DNA from 2 places in the Variovorax sp. FW305-3-2-15-B-LB1 genome. Region 1 is predicted to be linked to the other one. Evidence: riboswitches for the same ligand, from Rfam matches in the RefSeq annotation. Region 1 holds a riboswitch; the other holds the start of a gene.

Region 1 (11,494 bases):
AGCGCCGCAGCCTCGCCCTCGCGCTCCGCGGCCCGCCTGATCTCGAAGTTGATGGCCTCGGTGGCCTGCGCCGCATTGAGACGAGCATCCGAGAGGATCACTTCGACTTCGGCCTTCAGGCGCTGGACCTCTCGGCTCGCGCCCCCGGAACTCACCGGGTGCCGGTCGCCGGATTGCAATCTCTTCAGGTCGAACGACCAGAGCTGCCCAATGCGCGCAACCAGCGGCGGCGTGAATTCGCTGCCGTCCAGTTGCACGAGCGATCGCACCGAGGCTTCGGTCGACTGGCCCGCATGCAGAAGGTGCAGGTGCGTCAGGGCCTTGGTTTCCTCGGTCGTCGCGCCATCGAAGTCGGCGTTCATCAAGCGCTCAAAGACTTCCTTGGCGCGCGCAGCCTGGCGTTCGCTCTTCGTGACGATGCCGACATAGGTCGAGGCGTAGTCCTTGATGGAAACTTCCGCGCCGGTCAGATGAGCCCCGAGCGCCGTTTCGACGATGTGGCGGATCGCCCCCTCGCTCGGATAGTAGATGTGCTCCAGCGAACTGTTCAGCCACGCCGCGTTGCTGGACTCGGCCGACATGACGGGAACCTCGAACAGCAGGAACCCGTCGTCTTTCAGCAGTTCGATGGCTGCGTGGAATCCGCCGCGAAGATCGAGCAGGTGCTCGAAGACCGCGATCGCGGTCACCACGTCGAATTCGGCGCGATGATCCTGCACCAGCTGCGGCGCCAGCAGGTCGTTGCCAAGGAGCCGGATGCCCTTGTCCTGCGCCTGCCCGGCGGCCTTGGCGTTGACTTCGATGCCGAACTTGTCGAAAGCGCTTGTGAACTTGTCCAACAAGTAGCCGTTCGCGCAGCCTATGTCGAGAATCTTCCCGTGGTCGGCCAGCAAACGGACCAGCGCGGCAGCCCAACCCAGTCCGTGCTCGGCCATGAACTCATAGTCCGCATAGCCGCTGCTCGCGCCGTTCACGTAGTAGTTGTCGTCGTAGTACGCCTGCGTGCTCTCAGGCAGGTTGGCGATCACACCCAGGCCGCAATGAGTGCATCGCTTGATTTCCATGCCATCCGCCCGGGAGGCGAACGGCTTGAAGCTGGTACCGGAACACGCGTTGCAGATCATTTTTTTGCTTGCCAGTAGAAAACGAAAGGCGGTCCGGCGTGGCGCCGGACACGTCCCTTGCACGCCCTTGATTTAAGTTGCGGAGATCTCTTCGCGCGCGCTGCGCAGGGTCTCTTCGAGAACCGAGTCCATGTCGGAGGGCTCAACGCGAAGCCCCAGCGCCTTCAGCCTGGACGGGTCGCCGACAAAAGCCCTGACATCGCTGTTACCGCGCCGCGACTCATCGTGCTTCAACTCGACCGGCACGCCGGAGACAGCGATCAGCCGCTGCGTGAGGTCCAGCAGGCGCTGTCCGTCGCCGCTGCAGATGTTCACCACCTGCGCAGAGGCGTCGCTCGCCAGGGACAGGTCGGCAAGAAGCTTCGCAGCGATCCGCACATCCATGAAGTCCCGCACGACATCGAGATCGCCGGTGGACAGCACACCGCCACGCGTGCCCATGCAAGCGATCTGGTGCGCAAAGCTTCCCAGGGCCAGAGACTTCGGCATGCCAGGCCCGATCGGATTGAACAGCCGGGCCACCACCACAGGCAACCCGCGCGAAGCCGCGACGAAGGCGTGGCTCGTCTGCGCCAACTTGCTCGCGCCATAGGCCGTGTTGGGACGGCAGGCCGCATCCTCGCGCACGGGCTGCTGGGCGGCGGGCACCGCCCCGTATTCGGCTGCGCTGCCCGCCAGGAGCACGCGCGGCTTGCTCGGCATGGCGAGCGCGCCATCCAGCAGGTTGGCAGCGAAGACGACGTTGGCCTCGTAGAGCTCGCTGTAAGAGGGGGCGGAGGAAACCCCCGCCAGATGCATGACGAACTGCGGCTCTACAGACAAGAGCAGATCGCGGACCTCGGCCGCATCGGCAGGATCGGCAAGCACGCGCCTTGCCTCGCCTGCGACAGCGGCCCGTTCGGTTCTGCTGACGGCGAAGGCTTCAAGGCCGCGCGCCTGCAGTTCTTCAAGCACCGCCCGCCCGACGAATCCGCTGGCACCGGTGACAAGCACGCGCATAGGCTACTCGGGCAGGAAAAGCTCTCGACTCTCGTCGAACATCTTCTGCGCTGTCGAGTAGTCTTCCGGTCGGCCGATGTCGAGCCAGAAGCTCTCGGGTTGTTGGTGGCAGCGCACCTTCTTGCCGGCCGCGCTCAGCTTGAGCAACAGGTCCGGCATGTCCAAGTGAACACCCTCGCTGACATGCGGCTTCACCGCGTCGCGGTTGAGCATGTAGAGGCCCATGCTGACCAGGTGCTTGCTCATGGGTTTCTCGAGGTAACCCTGAAGATTCATCTCCGCATCGACCTGGATGAGCCCGAAATCGATCTTGACCTCTCGTTCGTAGACGCAGATCGTGGCATCCGATTGCCGCTCGGCATGCGTGCGAATCAGCTGGCCGATGTCGAACGTGGTGAGCAGGTCGCCGTTGGTGACGATGAAGTTCTCTCCGACCTTGTCGATCAGTGCGCCAAGCGGACCGGCCGTCCCCAGAGGGCTGTCCTCGAGGCTGTAGTCGATCTTCAGCCCGAATCGCGAACCATCGCCGCAAAACGCGCGGATCAGGTGATGCAAATGGTTGACCGCAAGGATGACTTCGTCGACGCCGGCGCGACGCAGCTGCCGCAGCAGGAGTTCCAGCACCGGCATGTCCCCCAGGGGCATGAGGGGCTTGGGAAACGAGGCGGTGAACGGCTGAAGGCGAGTGCCCTTGCCGCCGGCCATGACGACTGCTTTCATGATGCTTGCTCCCTCAGACGGTGTAGACCGCAGGGCGGTACAGGTGGATGTTGCGGCGAATGAATTCGATGCTCTGGCGCAACCCCTCGTCCAGGTCGACTTGCGGCGACCACCCCATCAACTTCGCGGCCAGCGCGTTGTCGGAGACGAGCTTCAAGACCTCGCTCTTGTCGGGGCGCATGCGCGCGGTGTCCGCAACGATCTCCTTTTCCACGCCCATCAGCTTGAGGATGCGCTCGGCAAAGTGACCGATCGTGTAGGTCGAGCCAGTTCCCAGGTTGATGGTCTGCCCCTCGATCCCGGGCGTCACCGAAGCAGCGACGAAGCCGGCGACCGTGTCCGTCACGAAGGTCATGTCGCGCTCAGGGGTCAGCGATCCGAGCTTGATCACGTCCTGGGTCAATGCCTGCGAGATGATGGTCGGGATGAATGCCCGGGCGGACTGGCGCGGGCCGAACGTGTTGAACGGGCGCAAGGTCACGACACCGGTGTCGAACGAGCGGTAGTAGCTCTCGGCGATCTTGTCCGCCCCGATCTTCGAGGCCGAATAAGGCGACTGCCCTTGCAGCGGATGCTCTTCGTCGATCGGCACGCGCACCGCGGTGCCGTACACCTCGGAGGTGCTCGTGTGGACGACGCGACGAACCGACAGACGGCGCGCGGCCTCCACGACGTTGAGCGTTCCCTCGACGTTGGTGCGCACGTAGCTGCGCGGGGCAACGTACGAATACGGAATGGCGATCAGGGCCGCCAGATGGCAGACGACGTCGATGCCCTGCATGGCATGCATGACGAAATCGCCATCGTCGATGTTGCCCGCCACAACGCGGAACTGCCCCTTCACGTCATCCGGTGCGAATTCGAGATTGCCCCAACTCGATGCGGAACCGTAGCGGACCATAGCCGTCACCTCAGCGCCGGCACGCACGAGTGCTTCGACAAGGTGACTGCCGATGAATCCGCCTGCGCCGGTTACAAGGTATTTTTGACCCGTCAGGGTTTGAGTTGATGCGTGCATGACTTGTACTACCGAAGAAATTGTTGTGTGTCAGTGTTCAGAATGAGTGCTCTTCGGCAAGCAGCCGATTGAGGTACTTGCCGTAGGCATTTTTCTGCAGTGGCAAGGCCAGCCGCGCCAGTTGCTCCTTGTCGATGAAGCCATGCCGCCACGCGATTTCCTCCGGGCAGGCGATCTTCAACCCCTGCCGGTGCTCCAGCGTGGCGATGAACTGCCCCGCCTCCAACAGGCTTTCATGCGTACCGGTATCGAGCCAGGCATAGCCGCGCTGCATGATCTGCACGTTGAGCCGGCCAAGGTCGAGGTACGCCTGATTGACGGCCGTGATCTCGAGCTCGCCTCGTGCACTCGGCTTCACCGCCTTGGCGATGTCGATGACCTGGTTGTCGTAGAAGTACAGGCCCGTCACGGCGTAGTTGCTCTTGGGCTTGAGCGGCTTTTCCTCGATGCTGCTGGCCTTGCCTTGTGCATCGAATGCGACCACGCCATACCGCTCCGGGTCATGCACGTGGTACGCGAAAACAGTGGCTCCCGCGTCCTGCGCGTCGGCGCCGCCCAGCAGATGGGCAAAGTCATGCCCATAGAAGATGTTGTCCCCCAACACCAGCGCGCTCGGCGAGTTGCCCACGAACTTGTCGCCGATGATGAACGCCTGCGCCAGGCCATCGGGGCTCGGCTGCACCGCGTACTGCAGGTTGATGCCCCATTGGCTGCCGTCGCCCAGCAGCTGCTGGAAGCGCGGCGTGTCCTGCGGCGTGCTGATGATCAGGATGTCGCGCATGCCGCCGAGCATCAGGGTGCTCAGCGGGTAATAGATCATGGGCTTGTCGTACACCGGCAGCAGTTGCTTGCTCATGGCGAGCGTGGCCGGGTGCAGGCGGGTACCGGAGCCACCGGCAAGGATGATGCCTTTGCGTTGCGTCATGGGAGTCTTCTTCTGTGAGGGGCAGGAAAAATCAGTCGGTCAGAGCGTCTCGCGCAGCATGCGTGCCACGCCTTCCTGCCAGGGCGGCAGTCGCAGGCCGAAGGTGGTCTGCAGCTTGGTGGTGTCGAGCCGCGAGTTGTGCGGGCGCTTCGCGGGCGTCGGAAAGGCGCTGGTGGGCACGGCCTCCACGGCCTGCGGGCCGGCCTTGAGTTCGACGCCAACCTGCTGCGCCATCTCGAGCACGAAGCGCGCGTAGCCGTGCCATGTGGTCTCGCCGCCGGCGATGGCGTGGTACAGCCCGGCCTTGGCCGGGTCTTGCAAGGTGGCGCGGATGGCGTGCGCGGTGATGTCGGCCAGCAGCTCGGCACCGGTCGGGGCGCCGAACTGGTCGTCGATGACCGTGAGCTTGTCGCGCTCCTTGGCCAGCCGCAGCATGGTCTTGGCGAAGTTGCCGCCGCGTGCGGCGTACACCCAGCTGGTGCGAAAGATCAGGTGCTTCGCGCAATGCTGCGCCACCAACTGCTCGCCTTCGAGCTTGGTCTGGCCGTACACGCTGAGCGGACCGGTCGCGTCATCTTCCTTCCAGGGGCGGGTGCCGCTGCCGTCGAAGACGTAGTCGGTGGAGTAATGCACCATCAGCGCGCCGATCTGCTGCGCGGCCTCGGCCACCACGCCGGGCGAGGTGGCGTTGAGCTTGCGCGCGAAGTCGGGCTCGCTCTCGGCCTTGTCGACGGCAGTGTGCGCGGCGGCATTGACGATGACGTCGGGGCGCACCGCCAGCACCGTGGCGGCCAGCTGCTCGGGGCGGCTGAAGTCGGCGTGGAAGTCGGTGCTGTCGAAATCCAGCGCGACCAGTTCGCCGAGCGGCGCGAGGCTGCGCTGCAGCTCCCAGCCGACCTGTCCACCTTTGCCGAGCAGCAGCAACTTCATGCGGAAGCCTTTGCAGGCGCAGCGTCGTACTGCTTCTCGACCCACTCGCGGTACGCGCCGCTTTGCACGTTGCGCACCCACTCGCCGTTGGCGAGGTACCACTCGACGGTCTTGCGGATGCCGGTGTCGAAGGTCTCGGCGGGCTTCCAGCCGAGTTCGGCCTCGAGCTTGCGTGCATCGATGGCGTAGCGGCGGTCGTGGCCCGGGCGGTCCGTGACGTAGGTGATCTGTTCCTTGTACGGCTTGCCGTCGGCACGGGGGCTCAGTTCATCGAGCAGCGCGCACACGGTGTTGACGATCTCGATGTTGGGCTTCTCGTTCCAGCCGCCGACGTTGTAGGTCTCGCCGAGCTTGCCGGCTTCGAGCACGCGGCGGATGGCGCTGCAGTGGTCCTTCACGTAGAGCCAGTCGCGCACCTGCATGCCGTCGCCGTACACGGGCAGGTTCTTGCCGGCCAGTGCGTTGACGATCATCAGCGGGATCAGCTTCTCGGGGAAGTGGAACGGGCCGTAGTTGTTCGAGCAGTTGGTGGTGACCACCGGCAGGCCGTAGGTGTGGTGCCAGGCGCGCACGAGGTGGTCGCTCGCGGCCTTGCTGGCCGAGTACGGGCTGTTGGGCTCGTACTTGTTCTCTTCGGTGAAGGCCGGGTCGGTCTTGGAGAGCGAGCCGTAGACCTCGTCGGTCGACACATGCAGGAAGCGGAAGGCCGCCTTCTGGTCGGCCGGCAGGGCGTTCCAGTAGCCGCGCACCGATTCGAGCAGGCGGAAGGTGCCGAGCACGTTGGTCTGCACGAAGTCTTCCGGACCGTGGATCGAACGATCCACGTGCGATTCCGCGGCAAAGTTCACGACGGCACGGGGTTTGTGCTCGGCCAGCAGGCGATCGAGCAGCGCGCTGTCGCCGATGTCGCCCTGCACGAAGACATGGTTCGCGTTGCCCTTGAGCGACGCCAGGGTCTCCAGGTTGCCCGCGTAGGTCAGCTTGTCGAGGTTCACGACGGGCTCGTTGCCCTGCGCGATCCAGTCGAGCACGAAATTGGCGCCAATGAAGCCTGCGCCGCCGGTAACCAGGATCATGGAGTCCCCTGCATGTAGAAAAAAGTTTGCTTTACCAAAAATCAACATTCAATTATCCCATCGGTGTGAAGTGCCGATGTACAGGGCTTGGCCGGCTTGCGGGGCCCGCCTACAATCGCCAACAATTGCAGGAGAGCGGGCCTCCACGGAGGCCCTACCGAAGGCGCAAACTCCCATAAACGCTCAGGTCGGCCCGACGAAATTCCAGGCAACGCCCAGGAACTTCGGCAAGGGGTCAGTACTGCACTCATCGATACAGCCGTCTGGAGAGCCGCCACGCCATGTGGCGCACCGAAGGAGCAAACCCGCTGCGGGTGCAGCAGGGTGAATCTCTCAGGTACCGAGGACAGGGGGAGCGGCAACTTGGACATCGGTCGTCCGGTTGCTTGCTATTTTTTCAATAGCACTCCACGCCCGCCGTTCAAGCGCTGCAAACTCAAAGGTACTTGCAATGCGTGTGATCGTTCTTGGCGCCGGCCTGCTCGGCGTGACTTCGGCCTATTACCTCCAGCAACTCGGCCACGAGGTGACCGTGATCGACCGGCAGGCCACCCCGGCCGCCGAAACCAGCTTCGCCAACGGCGGCCAGATCTCGGTCAGCCATGCCGAGCCGTGGGCCAATCCGAGCGCGCCGCTGAAGGTGCTGCAATGGCTCGGCAAGGAAGATGCGCCGCTGCTGTTCCGCATCCGCGCCGACATGCGCCAGTGGCTCTGGGGCCTGCAGTTTTTGCGCGAATGCACCCCCGCCCGCACCCGCCACAACATCGAACAGATCGTTCGTCTCGGTACATACAGCCGGGAAATGTTGCAGCAATTGCGTCGAGACACCGGCCTGAACTATGACCAGCGCACGCAAGGCATCCTGCACTTCTACACAACGCAAAAAGAATTCGACGGCGCCCTCGCGCCCGCCGAGCAGATGCGTGCCCTGGGCTGCGAGCGGCTGGTCATCTCGGCCGACGAGGCCATCAGGATCGAACCCGCCCTCGCCCACATCCGCCCCCAACTCGCTGGCGCCACCTACACCGCCGAAGACGAATCGGGCGACGCCAACCGCTTCGCGCGCGAGCTCGTGAAGCTGGCCGAGGCGGCCGGCGTGAAGTTCCTCATGAGCCACACGGTGACCGCGCTGCGCGAAGCCGGCGGCAGCATCGACCACGTCGAGGCGACCGACAACGAAGGCCGCTTCCAGCGCATCCGCGGCGATGCCTTCGTGCTCGCGATGGGTTCGCTGAGTCCGTTGTACGCCGCGCCGCTGGGCATCCGCCTGCCGATCTACCCCGCCAAGGGCTACTCGGTGACGCTCCCCGTCAAGGACGCATCGAAGGCGCATCAGGTCTCGCTGACCGACGACGAATACAAGCTGGTGTTCTCGCGCTACACCTCCGAGTCGGGCGACCGCCTGCGCATCGCCGGCACGGCCGAGCTCAACGGCTACGACCGCGACCTGAACCGCGTGCGCTGCGAAGCCATCGTGCGGCGCGTCGAAGAACTCTTCCCCGGCGCCGGCGACACCGAGCGCGCGCAGTTCTGGACCGGCCTGCGCCCGGCCACGCCGAGCAACGTGCCGCTGATCGGCAAGACCAAACTGCCGAACCTGTTCCTCAACACCGGCCACGGCACGCTCGGCTGGACGCACGCCTGCGGCTCGGGCAAGTCGATCGCGCGCATCGTGAGCGGGCTGGCGCCCGAGGTCGACTTCGCGTTCGCCGGCATGCCGGCACCCGCGCCGCGCGCCGTGCAACCCGCACTGGGCTGACACGACACGCGCCCGGGTCATGCCTTGAACGTGACCCAGGGCTTGAGCCGCACGGCGCAGCGGATGAGCCCCGCGCTTTCCTGCGCCTCGATCACCGCGCCGATCGGCTTGTAGGCCTGCGGCGCCTCTTCGATGCGGCGCTCTTCGCGCAGCGTCACGCATTGCCAGCTGGCATCGGCGTCGTCGGGTGCGGGCCGCATCGCGCGCACTTCCTGCCGACGCATGCGCCGGCCGGCACCATGGCTGCACGACCACAGCCAGTCTTCATGCCCCAGCCCGGTCGCGAGGTACGAGTGATCGCCCATCGACCCGGGAATCAGCGCCAGGTCGCCCGCATGTGCCGGCGTCGCGCCCTTGCGGTGAATGTTCATGCCGTGCTCGCGCAGCACCACGTTGTGCGGCACGTCGACCACCAACGTCGACGCCGTGGCGCCCAGCAGTTCGGCGAAGTCCTTGCGCACCAGCTCGGCCAGCACGACGCGGTTGGCCCAGGCATAGCGCGCGGCCACGCCCATGGCTTCCAGGTACTCCTGCGCCAGCGGCCCGGCCAGGCCGTACAGCCCGCTCTTCGGATGGCGCAGGCCCTGCGGCCACTCGGCCCGTGCGCGGTCCATCCAGCGGCCGCCGACATGGAACCCGATGTCGCGCGAGCCGCTGTGGATCATCACCACGACCTCGCCCGCCTTGAGCCCCGCGCGGTACGCCGCGTGCCGGTCCATCACCTGATCGACCACCTGCAACTCGACGAAGTGGTTGCCGCTGCCCGGCGTGCCGAGGCACGGGTCGCGGAACACCTCGTGGCGCGCGCCGGTGTAGGCCGACGGTGCGTGCCGCGACTGCCCGCCGAAGCTCGCCAGGCCGATGCACGCGCCGATCTCGGCCTGCAGCCGGTCGCGGTCGCACGAGGCCCAGAGCCCCTCGTTGCGCACGGCGTCCAGGAACGCGGCCGGCCCGTCGTCGAACAGCGCGCGAAACGCCGCCGTGTGCACCGGCACGTCGCGCCCGTTGTCGAGCAGGCTGCGCGTGAGCCGCGCGAGCAGCTGCGTCTTGTGCGGCGCCACCTGGTCCAGCGTGAGGCCGGTGGTCAGCAGGCGCATGCCGCAGTTGATGTCGGTGCCGACCGCGGCGGGGATCACGAAGTCGCCATCGGTGGCGACGACGCTGCCCACCGGCGCGACCGAGCCCGGATGAAAGTCCGGCGTCGCGCAGGCCTTGCACACGCCGTGCGCGCCGTCGGGCGAGCGCACACTGGCAAAGGCCAGCAGCTGGTTCACTGCTTTTTCTTCCAGCGGCAGGCTCTGCGGCAGAAGAACGGTCGCCTGCGCGGCTTCGTTGCGCAGGTGATAGATGCCGTCGCGGTAGTCGACGGCGATGTGGGCGCGCGAAAAGGCGCGCTGAAGTCTCGAAAAATGACTATTGGTGGGGCTGCCCATGGCTGCAATTCCATTCGGGGAAACCGTGTCGGTTTCCGGGCCCCGTCACATCGCGTGGCGGGGCGAAAGAGATCGACCGCGTGCCTCGGGGCGCGCGGATCACTCTTTCTTGCAGCAGCAGAGATTCAAGAAAGCGGGCGGATTCTAGCGACGCGAAGCGCCCGCGAACACAGTGCGCAGGCGCGCGCGTCGTTTTTTCCCGTCAGTCAGCCAGTCAGTCAGTCCGGCGCAGTGAACACCGTCAGCACGCCGGTGTAGCCGTACAGGTGGTGGCGCGCGATCTCGCCCGCGGCGAAGAAGCCGACCAGCGGCACGTCGCCCAGCGCATGCCGCACGATCTGCAGCTCGGCGCCCGGCGCGCCGAAGTGCGGGCCGCCGCGCCCCGAGCAGCTCACGTACACCGCGCCCGCGATGCGCCGCGCCGGATGCGGTGCGGCCTCGGCCTCACCGGCCGCCACGGCGCGTGCGGTGGCCAGCGTCTGTTCTTCGGGCTCGAGCTCTTCGCGGATCTCGGCGCAGATGCGCATCAGGTCGGCGCGCGCCGCCTGCGCGTTGCGGCGGCAGAAACTCAGCCGCATGCCGGCCTCGGCGTTGTCGGCAATGGCGATGCCGCGCCGCGTCGGGTCGAGGCCGATGATGTGGCGCACCAGCACGTCGGCGCCCAGGTCGCCGGTGCGGCGGATGCCGTCGCTGCCCGCGTCGGCCAGGCCGACCAGCGTGTTGCGCACGGCGTCGATGGCTTCCTGCGGCCGGTCGAGTGACACCTGCAGGTCGGCCAGCAGCACGTCGAGCGCCGGCTCGCCGTCGAGCGACAGCAGCAGGTTGCCGTCGGCCTCGGTGATCTCGCGCTCGCGCGCGCCGCCGGTGCGCAGCGGCTGGCAGCCCTGCGTGACGCGCGACACCAGCCGCACGCCCTCGCCGAACACCACGCCCGACAAGCCGCCCGAGAACACGCCGCCCGCCGCCCCATGGCCGCGGATGTTGCCGTTGCCGCCGACCGCGAACTGCAGCGCCCCGCCGCGGCCGGACGAGAGCCCGCCGAACAAGTAGCCGGTGTCGGTGCGCCCCGCCATCTCGCCGATGAGCTCGCCCAGGTCGGGCGTGGCCGGGTCGGCGTGCACGAGCGCGGTGTGCGCCTCGAAGCCGCTCATTTCGGAACTGCCCAGCGGCGCCACGCCGGAGAACACCCGGTACTGGTCGCTGGGCAGCGCGCACAGCATCAGGCTCAGGCCGGGCTCGTCGAAGTACTCGGCGTTGTTGGCCGACACGCCGATGCCGACGGTGCCCGACCAGTCGGTGACCTCGGGCAGCTCGGCGCCCAGGTGATCGAGGATCTCCTGCGCTTCGGCCGCGTAGTGGTCGGTGATGTAGAGCAGCCCGAGCGTCGGGTTCGACGCGTAATCGGGCAGCGCCATCTGCGCGCGCAACTGGGCCAGCACGAGGCCGGCGGCCATGCGCCATTGCGGGTGGGTGGCATGGCCGGTGGGAAACAGTTTCATGGTGCGTACCG
Region 2 (11,494 bases), on a different contig from region 1:
CAGGCGCGCAGCTGCGCGTCGAGCTGGGCGTAGCCCTGCAGCTGGTCGGCGGGCGCGAAGGGGTGGATGTTGGCGAACTCGGGCCAGGTGATGGGGATCATCTCGCTGGTCGCGTTGAGCTTCATGGTGCAGCTGCCCAGCGGGATCATGCTGCGGTCGAGCGCGAGGTCCTTGTCCGACAGGCTGCGGATGTAGCGCAGCATCGCCGTTTCGCTCTTGTGGGTGTTGAACACCGGGTGCGTGAGGAAGGCGCTGGTGCGGCGCAGGTCCTCGGGAATCAGCGGCGTGGTGTTGGCGGCCAGCTCGTCGAAGCGCGGCATCGCGGTGCCGGCGGGCACGAACAGGGCCCACAGGGTTTCGATGTCGGCGCGCGTGGTGGTCTCGTCCAGTGAGATGCCCAGGTGCTGCTGCAGGCGCTGGCGCAGGTTGACGCCGCCGGCTTGCGCGCGCTCGATGATCGCGGCCGTGTCGTCGCCGGTGCGGATCGTGAGCGAATCGAAGGCGGTGGTGTTCACCGGCTCGCGGCCCATCTGCGACAGGCCCTTGGCGAGGATGGCGGTGAGCACGGCCACGCGCTGTGCGATGCGCGTGAGGCCGTCGGGGCCGTGGTACACGGCGTACATGCTGGCGACCACGGCCGGCAGCACCTGCGCGGTGCAGATGTTCGAGGTGGCCTTCTCGCGGCGGATGTGCTGTTCGCGCGTCTGCAGCGCGAGGCGGTAGGCCGGCTGGCCATGTGTGTCGACGCTCACGCCGACGAGGCGGCCGGGCAGCGAGCGCTTGAACGAATCGCGGCAGGCCAGGTAGGCGGCGTGCGGGCCGCCGTTGCACAGCGGCATGCCGAAGCGCTGCGTGGTGCCGCAGACGATGTCGGCATCGAACTCGCCGGGAGCGACCAGCAGCGTCAGCGCCAGCAGGTCGGCCGCGACGATGAAGGCGGCGTCGCACTGGTGCGCGTGGCCGGCGAGCGGGCGCAGGTCGTGCACGTGGCCGGTGGTGGCCGGGTACTGCGCGAGCACGCCGAAGAACTCGCCGCTCACCATCAGGTGCGGCAGCGTTTCCGACACCGTGCTCACCTTGACTTCGATGCCCAGCGGCGCGGCGCGGGTCTTGATGACCTCGATGGTCTGCGGGTGGCAGTCGCCCGACACGAGGAACACGTTGCTCTTGCTCTTCACGCTGCGCTTGGCGAGCGTCATGGCCTCGGCGGCGGCCGTGGCCTCGTCGAGCATCGAGGCGTTGGCGATGGCCATGCCCGTGAGGTCGCACACCATCGTCTGGAAGTTGAGCAGGGCTTCCATCCGGCCCTGCGAGATCTCGGCCTGGTAGGGCGTGTAGGCGGTGTACCAGGCGGGGTTCTCCAGGATGTTGCGCAGGATCACGCCCGGCGTGTGCGTGCCGTAGTAGCCCTGGCCGATGAAGCTCCTGAACACCTTGTTCTTCGACGCCAGCGTCTTCAGCTCGGCCAGCGCGTCGGCCTCGGTGACAGGCGCGGGCAGGCGCATCGGCCGGGCGCGTCGGATGGCCGCCGGCACGATGCCGTCGATGAGTTCCGCGCGCGTTTCGGAGCCGATCACCGGCAGCATGCGCGCCTCGTCCGCCGCATCGATGCCGATGTGGCGGGCGAGGAATTCTTCGGCGTTCTCTAGTTCTTGCAAAGAGGGAAGGGCGGGAATCGGCATGGCGGTGAAGGCTCGGGGAGAAGGAACGAAGGTGCGAGGAAGCTGCTGTTCAGCGGATCAGGATTCGGCGGCGAACTTGTCGTAGCTGGCGGCGTCGAGCAGGGCGTCGAGCTGCGCGGGCTCGCTCAGCTTGACCTTGAAGAACCAGCCGGCGGCCAGCGGGTCGCTGTTGGCCAGCGACGGGTCGGCGCGCAGCGCTTCGTTGACTTCGGTGATCTCGCCCGACACGGGCATGAACACATCGGCGGCGGCCTTCACCGACTCGACCACACCGGCGACCTCGCCCTGCGCGAAGGTCTTGCCCACTTCAGGCAGGTCGACGAACACCACGTCGCCCAGCGCGTCCTGCGCATGCACGGTGATGCCGACGGTGGCGGCGCCGCCTTCGGCCGCCACCCATTCGTGGTCCTTGGTGTATTTGATGCTCATGAAAAAACTCCTCGTGGAAAAAATGGAATCGGGATGCAGAGCCTAGCCGGGTCTGCGGGGTTCAGTGTCGGTCAGCCGCGGTAGTAGCGCGTCGGCACGAAAGGCATCGTTGACACCTCCATCGGCACCGGCTTGCCGCGCACGATGGCCTGCACGCGCGTGCCGGGCTCGGCGAAGGCGGCGGCTACGTAGCCCATGGCCACGCAGCGGTCGGCCGTGGGGCCGAGCAGGCCGCTGGTGACGGCGCCGATGTCGTGGCCTTCGAGCGACTGCAGCAGCGTGCCGTCGCGCACCGGAATGCGTTCGAGCGCCACGAGGCCGACGCGCTTGCGCGTGAGCGTCTTGTGGTCGGTGTGCCCGGCCGCGCCCGAGGCGACGGCGGTCAGCTGGGCCAGCACCTTTGCCGCGCCCGGGAAGCCACCTTCGCGCGCACCGCCGGTGCGACGCACCTTCTGGATCGCCCAGTTGAGCGAGGCTTCGACCGGGGTGGTGGTGGTGTCGATGTCGTTGCCGTACAGGCACAGGCCGGCTTCGAGCCGCAGCGAGTTGCGCGCGCCCAGGCCGACGGGCTTCACTTCGGGCTGCGCCAGCAGCAGGCGGGCGAGGGCGTCGGCGTCTTTTGCGGCCACCGAGATCTCGAAGCCGTCTTCGCCGGTGTAGCCGCTGCGGGTGACGAAGGCGGCGATGCCGCCGATCTGTACCGCGCCGCCGGTCATGAACACGAAGCGCTCGATGCCGGGCGACAGGCGCGCCAGCGTGGCCGCGGCCTGCGGGCCTTGCAGTGCCAGCAGCGCGTGGTCGGGCAGGGGCTGCACCTGGCAGCGCGCGCCGATCCTGGCCTGGATGTGGGCGATGTCGGCCACCTTGCAGGCGCCGTTCACGATCACGAAGAGCGAGCCATTGCCTTCGTTGAAGAACATCAGGTCGTCGAGGATGCCGCCCTCGTCGTTCAGCAGCAGGCCGTAGCGCTGCTTGCCGGCGGGCAGATCGACCACGTCGACGGGCATCAGGGTTTCGAAGGCGGCGGCGGCATCGGGGCCGACCAGGCGCAGCTGGCCCATGTGCGAGATGTCGAACAGGCCGGCCGCATCGCGCGTGTGCTTGTGCTCGGCCATGAGGCCGGCGGGGTACTGCACGGGCATGGAATAGCCGGCGAAAGGCACCATGCGGGCGCCGAGCTCCACGTGGAGGTCGTACAGCGGGGTCTTGAGAAGTTGGGCGTCGGAAGCGGAGGAAGCGGCCACGGGGCACTCCAAAGGGGCAGTCGAAATCCATGGCTGCAACGCCACGGGCCACCCCTGCTGTCCGCTTTACCTGAGAGATTCGCCCCACGATCGGGGTTTGCTCCTTCGGTGGGCCGTGTGCAATGCCACGGCCTCTCTCCAGCAAGGAAACGCCGGTGGTTGCCGGCGTCTTGTCAGTCCTTTTGCCTGAGCGTTCGGGGAACCCCTGCGCCTTCGGCGGCCCCGTCGCGCGGGGCTCTCTCCTGACCCGGCGAGTGTAGTGGATCGCGGGGCCGGGGCTGGCGGCTCAGTGCACGGTTTCTGCCGGCGGCAGCAGCTTGTCGATGCGCTCGCGCAGCGAGTCGGCGCGCTCGGGGCCGGCGGCCTTCTCGATCTCGGAGAGCATCAGCGCGGCGATGGTCAGCATGGCCTCGCGGTCGCGGGCCTCGCGCAGGGCGTCGCGCATCTGGTTGGCGAAGCGCGGGTCGCGGCGCACGAACATGCGCTCGCAGATGTCGAACAGGAACATGCGCGTGGTGGCCAGCGAGCGCTTTCCGTCGAAGCTGTCGGCCGAGGTGGCGACCTGGATCGGCTCGGCGGCGGGGACGGGCGTGGGGGCCGGTGCAGGAGGCGGCGCGACCGGTCGCGCGACCTGCAGGTAGCCGCGCTGCATCAGCCCCTGGATCGCCTGCTCGGCCTCGACGCGGCTGGGGAACAGCGGGCTGAAGTCGGTCAGCGAGCGCCGGCCGTCGGCCATGAGCAGCAGGGCGCGCTCACGCTGGCTGAGCGTGCGCTGCCCGGCCTGGAGTTCGTCGCGTGCCTTCTCGGTCTTGGTGGGGAACATGGAGGCCACAGCTTTCGGAGGTCGAAGGCTGCAGCATCGTTGCAAGTGGTGACATCTTCGTGAACCATTTGCCTTACAGGGACAAGGGGGGCGCGTCAGTTGCCCGCGCTCTCCTTGCGGATCAGCCAGCGCGGGCCCACGCGCTGCAGCTCGAGCGTCTTGCGGTCGGTCTCGGTGAGCGCGTCGGCGCTGTAGACCTGCCGGAACTGCGCGCTGGCCGACGTGCCCTGGACGCTGATCACCAGCCCCTCGATGCCCACGCTGATGCGCGACTTGCCCGTGATGCGGGCGCGCCTGTCGGCCTCCCAGCGCTCGCGGGTCTGGCCGCGCGCGGGGGTGAAGTCGGCCGCGTAGGCCGCGAGGTAGCGCTCCACGTCGCGCGCGGACCAGGCGGCGGCCCAGGTGCGCACGGCGCTTTCCACTTCGGCGAGGTGGGTGACGGGATTGGTGGGGTTGGCGGGGGCGGCTGCTGGTGCAACGGCTGCAACGGGCGCAACGGGTGCGGTGGCCGGCGTGGCCGCGATACCGGCGGTGGCCAGCAAGCCGGCAGCGACAAGGCTGCTGCCCTGGGCGACGATTCGGTGCATGGCGTCCTTCTCTTTCCTTCTTCTTGTCTGTCAGGCTCGACGTCGAAGCTTGCGTCGATTCTGGCAGTGAAAGAGCAGGCGTGCGGCGTGGAATCGCCCACGGATTTCGGTGGTTCGTGGATCAGGGCGTGTGCACAGGACACCGGGTACTTCCCTCCGCGAATGTCCCCCGCCTTCGGCTCCTCCTTGATTTCGCTGCGGGAAGCACCCAGTGCCCTGTGCACGGTGGGCGCGGGGGTGGGCTCAGGCCGCCGCAGCCTCGCCCGCCATCACCTGCACCGTGCGATTGCGCAGCCGCAAGGCCAGCACGGTCGCCACGCACAGCACGCACAGCACCACCGTGAGCGTCACGCCGAGCCCGCGTGCATCCGACAGCAGGCCGAACAACGGCGACACCAGCCCGCCGACCGAGAGCGCGAGGCCGAGCGTGATGCCGCTGGCGGTGGCCGGGTTGCGCGGCAGGTAGTCCTGCGCGAGCGTCACCTGCGCGGCGAAGGGCAGGAACATGCTCATGCCGAGCCATGCGGTGCAGGCCAGCGCCGCGGCGGGCGTGGAGGCGAGCACGAGGCCCGCCATGGCCGGCAGCGCGAGCAGGTAGCCGCAGCGGATCGTGCCCATGCGCCCGATGCGGTCGCCGAGCCAGCCGCCGGCCAGCGTGCCCACGGCCCCTGCGGCGGTGAAGGCGGTGAGCGCCGCGGCGCCCTGGAAGGTGCTGCCGTGCAGGTCGCGCGTGATGCGCAGCGAAAGCATCGACAGCACCGTGACGTACGGGATCGACCAGCCCACGATGGTCGCCACCAGCAGGCTGAAGGCGCGCCAGTCGTTGTGCGGCTTCAGCACCTGGGCGCGGGCCTGCGCGGCGCGCGCCGCTGCGGCTGCCGCGTTGTTGGCGACGGCGCTGCGCCGCGCGTTCGCTGCGACCCACACCACGCCCATCGCCACCGCAGGAATGCCCAGCAGGTAGCTGCGCGACAGGCTGCCGCCGCCGACCACCGTGGCCGCCAGCACGGGCGCGAACGAGGCGCCGATGGTGCCGCCCACCGAGAACACGCTCATCGCCTTCTGCGAGGCGCCGCCGGCCGCGCGCGCGGCCACGGTGGCGGGCGGGTGGTAGGCCGCGATGCCCAGCCCGCACAGCGCGACCGCGATCCAGGTGAGCAGGTAGCTCTGGCTCAGGCCCGCCAGCACCACGCCCAGCGCCGCCACCAGGAAGCCCACGGGCACCAGCCAGGCGCGCGGGTGGCGGTCGGCGTACAGGCCGAACAGCGGCTGCACCACGCTCGACAGCCCGGTGGCCGCCAGCATCAGGCCGCTCACGGCCGTGTAGCTGTAGCCGCGCTCCAGCACCATGAAGGGCAGCAGCGCGGGCACGAGGCCCTGGTAGAGGTCGTTGACGGCATGGGTGCCGGTGAGCAGCCCGAGTCGGCGCGTGTTCATGCGATGGCTTCTTTCCTGGATGTCCGGTTGGAGAAAAAGAGGGAGAAAAGCCATCGTAGGAAGCCATGGGAAGATGTTCTCGCTACGAATGTGCAAACATCATCGCGAAATGGACAAACTGAATCTGCGCCCCGACGAGGGCGAGTCGACCCCGCGCGCCGTGGCCGTGCTGGCCACCGATCCGGCGGGCGACGCCTTCATTCCGCCGCATGTGCACCGGCGCGGGCAGCTCATCCACGCGATCTCGGGCGTGATGATGGTCGGCGCGGCGGCCGGCAGCTGGGTGGTGCCGCCGGGGCGCGGCGTCTGGGTGCCGCCGGGCATGACGCACCAGATACGCATGGCGGGCGAGGTGAAGATGCGCACCGTCTTCGTCGAGCCCGGCACGCGCGCCGACCTGGGGGCCGAGTGCCGCGTGATCCACGTGGGGGCGCTGTTGCGCGAGCTGATCGTGGCGGCCGTGTCGCTGCCGCTGGACTACCCGCCGGGCGGGCGCGACGAGCGCGTGATGGAGCTGATCCTCGACGAGATCGAGGCCGCGCCCGCGTTGTCGCTGCATGTGCCGATGCCGCGCCACGCACGCCTGGCCGCGCTGTGCGAGGCGTTCATCCGCGACCCCGCGCAGCCCGCCACGCTCGACGGCTGGGCCGCGCGGCTGCACATGAACGCGCGCACGCTGGCCCGGCTGTTCGAACGCGAGACCGGCATGACCTTCGGCGCGTGGTGCCGCCAGGCGCGGCTGCTGCTGAGCCTGCCGCGGCTGGCCGCGGGCGCGTCGATCCTGGAGGTGGCGCTGGCGCACGGCTACGAGAGCCCGAGCGCCTTCACCGCGATGTTCCGCCGCACGCTCGGCGTGCCGCCGAGCCAGTACCTGCACCCGCCGGCCTGAGGCGGGTGAAGGCGGGGGCGGGAGCGGCCTGCGCCGCTACTTGAACCCGAGCGCGCGCGGCAGCCAGGTGCTCAGCATCGGCACGAAGGTCAGCAGCATCAGCACCGCGCCGTGCGCCCACAGGAAGGGCACCAGTTCCTTCACCAGCGCCGACATCGGCACCTTCGACACGTTGCAGGTCACGAACAGCAGCCCGCCCACCGGCGGCGTGATCATGCCCAGCGTGAGGTTGAAGATCACGATCATCGCGAAGTGCACCGGGTCGACGCCCAGCTTGATCGCCACCGGCGCCAGGATCGGCGCCAGCACCATCACGCCCGGCAGTGGCTCGATGAAGATGCCGAACAAGAGCAGGAACACGTTGACGATGATCAGGAACATCCACGGCGAGAGGTTCATGCTGATGAGCCATTCGGCCATCTGCTGCGGAATGCCCTCGATGGTCAGCACCCACGCGAACGAGGCCGACAGCCCGATGATGATCAGCACCGACGCCGACAGCAGGGCCGAGCGCGACAGGATGTCGGGCAGCATCTTCCACTCGAGCGTGCGGTAGATGAACTTGCCGCACACCAGCGCGTAGAACACCGCCACCACCGACGCTTCGGTGGGCGTGAACCAGCCGGCGCGCATGCCGCCCAGGATCACCACCGGCAGCAGGATGGCGGGAATCGCCTTCCAGGTCGTGATGAGAATCTCGCGCAGCGGCGGCGTCTGGCCGTCGCCCTTGTAGTTGCGTTTCTTCGAGACGTAGAAGTTCACCACGCACATCGCCACCGCGATCAGGATGCCCGGCACGATGCCGGCCACGAACAGCTGGCCGACCGACACCGTTTCGTCCTGCAGCGCGTAGATGATCATGATGATCGAAGGCGGAATGATCGGCCCCACGATGGCCGTGGAGGCCGTCAGCGCCGCCGCGTACGAGCGGTCGTAGCCGGCCTTGTCCATCATCTTGATGAGCATCGAGCCGGGGCCGGCCGCGTCGGCCAGCGCCGAGCCCGAGATGCCCGAGAAGAAGGTCAGCGACACCACGTTGGTGTAGCCCAGCCCGCCGCGGCGGTGGCCGACGAACTGGCCCGCGAAGCGCAGCAGCACCTCGGTGAGCGAGCCGCCGCTCATGAGCTCGGCGGCCAGGATGAAGAAGGGCACGGCCATCAGCGGAAAGCTGTCGATGCCGGTGAAGGTTTCCTTCAGCAGCACCATCAGCGGGTAGCTTTCCGCGAGGATCAGGGTGGCGGCCGTGGCCAGGCCGAGCGCGAAGGCCACGGGCACGCCGATGGCCAGGAACACGCAGGCGGAGACGATCAGGACAATGCTGGCATCCATGGTCTTCTCCTTACAGCGAGGCCGACGCGTTGGCGTCGAAATGCGCGTCCGACGCGAACTCGCGGTTCAGCACGTAGCCGCGCACCACCAGCAGCCAGTGCACGATCAGCAGCACGCCGCCGATCAGCATCGCGCTGTAGATGTAGGCGAACGGAATTTGCGTCACGGCGGTGAGCTGGAACATCGTGCGTTCCATGTAGAGCCAGCCGTACCAGACCATGAAGCCGAAGAAGGCGAACAGCAGCCCGGCCACCACGATGCGCACCGCCACGGCCGCCGGCCGGGGCAGGGCGTCCTGCAGGTTCTCGACGGCGATGTGGCCGCCGTAGCGCAGCACCGGTCCGGCGCCCAGGAAGGTGAGCCAGATCATCATGTGGCGCGACACCTCTTCGGCCCACTCGATCGACTGGTTCGTGGTGTAGCGCAGCACGACGTTGGTGAAGATGATGACGGACATGGCCGCCAGCAGGAGGATCAGCGCCCACCGGTTGGCGGCGAGAAAGTAGCGCTCGAAGGCTTGCACGTTGTGGTTCTCTGTGGTGTCGGAAATGCGAAGCGCCCGGCACACTGAGGCGGGCCGGGCGCGGTCGGGGCGGAGCGGTCTTACTTGACGTCCGTGATCTTCTTGATGTTGTCGGCGCCGAATTCCTTGGCGTAGCCCACGTAGGCCGGCTTCAGGGCTTCGCGGAAGGCCGCGCCGTCGACGGTGCGCGTGACCTTCATGCCGTCTTTCTCAAGCTGGGCGATGCCGTTGTTCTCGTCGTCGTTGACCTTCTTGCGCTGTGCGATCGAGGCCTTCTTCGCCGCTTCGGTGAACACCTTCTTGTCGGCGTCCGAGAGCTTGTTCCACACCTTGGGCGACAGCAGCAGCAGCGCCGGCGAGTAGACGTGGCCCGTGAGCGACAGGTGCTTTTGCACCTGCGAGAACTTCGAGGACAGGATCACCGGAATCGGGTTTTCCTGGCCGTCGACCGTGCCTTGCTGCAGCGCGCCGAAGAGTTCGGGGAAGGCCATCGGCGTGGGCAGGATGCCGAAGGTGCGGTAGCCGTCCATGTGCACCTTGTTTTCCATGGTGCGCATCTTCAGGCCGGCCGCGTCGGTGGGCTTGACGATGTCGCGCTTGCTGTTCGTCATGTGGCGAAAGCCGTTTTCCGTCCAGGCCAGCGCGATGATGCCTTTGCTCGGGAACTTGGTCAGGATGTCCTGGCCGATGGGGCCGTCCATGACCTTGCGGGCGTGGTCGTAGTCGCGGAACAGGAAGGGGATGTCGACGATCTTGACCTCGGGCACGAAGTTGCCCACGGGGCCGGTCGAGGTGTTCAGCAGGTCTTGCGTGCCGAGCTGGATCGCTTCGATCTGCTCGCGTTCGCCGCCCAGCGCCGAGTTGGCGAAGTGCTGGCACTTGAAGCGGTTCTGGGTGTTCTTTTCGACCTCTTCGCAGAACACGGTGGAGCCCACGCCGTAATGCGATTCCTTGGACGTCGCATAGCCGATCTTGAGAACGGTGGGTTGCTGCGCGAAGGCGGCGGTGCCCAGGGCGAGCGAAAGGCAGGCGGCGGCGATGTGGCCGAATTTCATGGTGTCTCCGGGGAGTTTGGGGGTCGAAAGCGCGTCAGGCGCAGGTCAGGAAATGACTATGCACCAATAACCAGTTTGACCGCGTCGGGACTTTCACGGACGTAGGCGCGGATCACCGCGTCGAAGCTCTCGTCGGCCGTGAGCCCGAGGGCCCTGGCGCGCGGCGTGTCGAAGCGCCCGGGCCAGGTTTTCACGATGCGGCGGATGGCGGCGTCGGGTGTGCGGTCGAGCAGGTCGGTGGCGGCGCGGCCGGCCACGCGTTCGAGCGCGGCGGCCATTTCGCCCACGGTGGTGGCCAGCGAGGGCAGGTTGAGCGCGGTGCGCGGGCCCCAGTCGGCGTCGCTGGCTTCGGCGGCGCGCACGATGCCTTCGATGGTCCGAGCCGGCGAGGCGATGGCCACGGGCGTCTCGTCGGGCACCGGGCAGGCCGCGCGCAGGCCGGCGAGCGGCTCGCGGATCATGCCGCTGAAGAAGCCCGAGGCCGCGCCGTTGGGCAGGCCGGGGCGCACGCTCACCGTCATGAGGCGCACGCTGCGCCCCTGCACGAAGCCCTTGCGCGTGTAGTCGGCTACCAGCTGCTCGCCGATGAATTTCTGGATGCCGTAGCTGGTCTGCGGCGTGGGCAGCGTGTGGTCGTCGATGAGCGCGGGCAGCGGCTGTTCGGGCGAATCGCCGAACACGGCGAGCGAGCTGGAGAACACCAGCACCGGGCGCGTGCCGAGCGCGCGCAGCTTCTCGAGCAGGCCGTGCGTGGCGGCGAAGTTGCTGCGCATGCCCAGGTCGAAGTCGGCTTCGCATTCGCCGCTGACGGCCGCTGCGAGGTGGAACACCGCGTCGGCCTCGCGCCAGAAGGTGGCGCCGTCGTCGGCCAGCTGGGCGTTGAGGTCGCCGGTGGCGGCTGCGATGCGCGGGTTGGCCGCGAGGTCGGGCGGCGGCGGCGCGCGGTCGACCAGCGTGATGCGTGCGATGTCGCGGGCGGGCGCGCCGGCGAGCGAGAGCTGGCCCAGGGCCAGGAGGGTGCGTGCCAGGCGCGCGCCGAGAAAGCCGGCGCCGCCGGTGATGACGATGTGCATGGGGTCCTGTCTCCTTGTGTCCTTGTGTCGCGAGGATAGCGTCGGTGGTATCGCACAATTTGCGCATGCCCATGCTGCCCCCCGATCTCCTCGCCACCCTGCGTTTGCCTGTGCTGCAGGACGCCGACCTCGACACCCAGGCTTCCTTCTTCAAGCGGCCGGAGGTCCGTGGGCTCTACTTCGAGGTGGTGGAGGGCTCGGCGAAGGACGAGGTGCTGCGGGCCGCCGTCGCGCAGCTCGGCGACGTGCATCCGCACCGGGCCGCGTTGCTGGCGGTGTTCTGCGGCGCGCTGGTCGAGAACGGCGCCGATCCGCAGCTCATGTTCGATGCCGTGCGCCAGCTGGCGGGGCGCCTGCTGGCGTCGCTCGCTCCTTACTGCGCGGCGCAGCCGTACGAACCCGACGAGGAGGACGAGGAACCAC

Evidence for each region. A riboswitch is a leader RNA that binds a small molecule or an ion and turns the genes downstream of it on or off. The one in region 1 is predicted to bind glycine.
Region 2: linked by a shared signal. The riboswitch ahead of gcvT (glycine cleavage system aminomethyltransferase GcvT) and the one ahead of AC3WQR_RS01785 (D-amino acid dehydrogenase) in region 1 are both predicted to bind glycine.

What each region holds. Positions count from the first base shown of each region.
Region 1 covers NZ_JBYSZY010000002.1:52,999-64,492, reverse strand. The annotation lists gene AC3WQR_RS01820 (glycosyltransferase) at 1-1,124, opposite strand, end outside; gene AC3WQR_RS01815 (NAD-dependent epimerase/dehydratase family protein) at 1,197-2,123, opposite strand; gene AC3WQR_RS01810 (sugar phosphate nucleotidyltransferase) at 2,127-2,843, opposite strand; gene AC3WQR_RS01805 (GDP-mannose 4,6-dehydratase) at 2,857-3,861, opposite strand; gene rfbA (glucose-1-phosphate thymidylyltransferase RfbA) at 3,899-4,786, opposite strand; gene rfbD (dTDP-4-dehydrorhamnose reductase) at 4,826-5,716, opposite strand; gene rfbB (dTDP-glucose 4,6-dehydratase) at 5,713-6,792, opposite strand; glycine riboswitch at 6,911-7,001, shown strand; glycine riboswitch at 7,046-7,152, shown strand; gene AC3WQR_RS01785 (D-amino acid dehydrogenase) at 7,244-8,551, shown strand; gene AC3WQR_RS01780 (RtcB family protein) at 8,569-9,984, opposite strand; gene AC3WQR_RS01775 (FIST signal transduction protein) at 10,203-11,483, opposite strand.
Region 2 covers NZ_JBYSZY010000008.1:19,484-30,977, reverse strand. The annotation lists gene gcvP (aminomethyl-transferring glycine dehydrogenase) at 1-1,682, opposite strand, end outside; gene gcvH (glycine cleavage system protein GcvH) at 1,740-2,111, opposite strand; gene gcvT (glycine cleavage system aminomethyltransferase GcvT) at 2,183-3,355, opposite strand; glycine riboswitch at 3,403-3,507, opposite strand; glycine riboswitch at 3,520-3,610, opposite strand; gene AC3WQR_RS07255 (hypothetical protein) at 3,642-4,178, opposite strand; gene AC3WQR_RS07250 (L,D-transpeptidase Cds6 family protein) at 4,274-4,552, opposite strand; gene AC3WQR_RS07245 (MFS transporter) at 5,009-6,202, opposite strand; gene AC3WQR_RS07240 (AraC family transcriptional regulator) at 6,312-7,091, shown strand; gene AC3WQR_RS07235 (TRAP transporter large permease) at 7,128-8,420, opposite strand; gene AC3WQR_RS07230 (TRAP transporter small permease) at 8,431-8,943, opposite strand; gene AC3WQR_RS07225 (TRAP transporter substrate-binding protein) at 9,024-9,998, opposite strand; gene denD (D-erythronate dehydrogenase) at 10,055-11,071, opposite strand; gene AC3WQR_RS07215 (hypothetical protein) at 11,137-11,494, shown strand, end outside.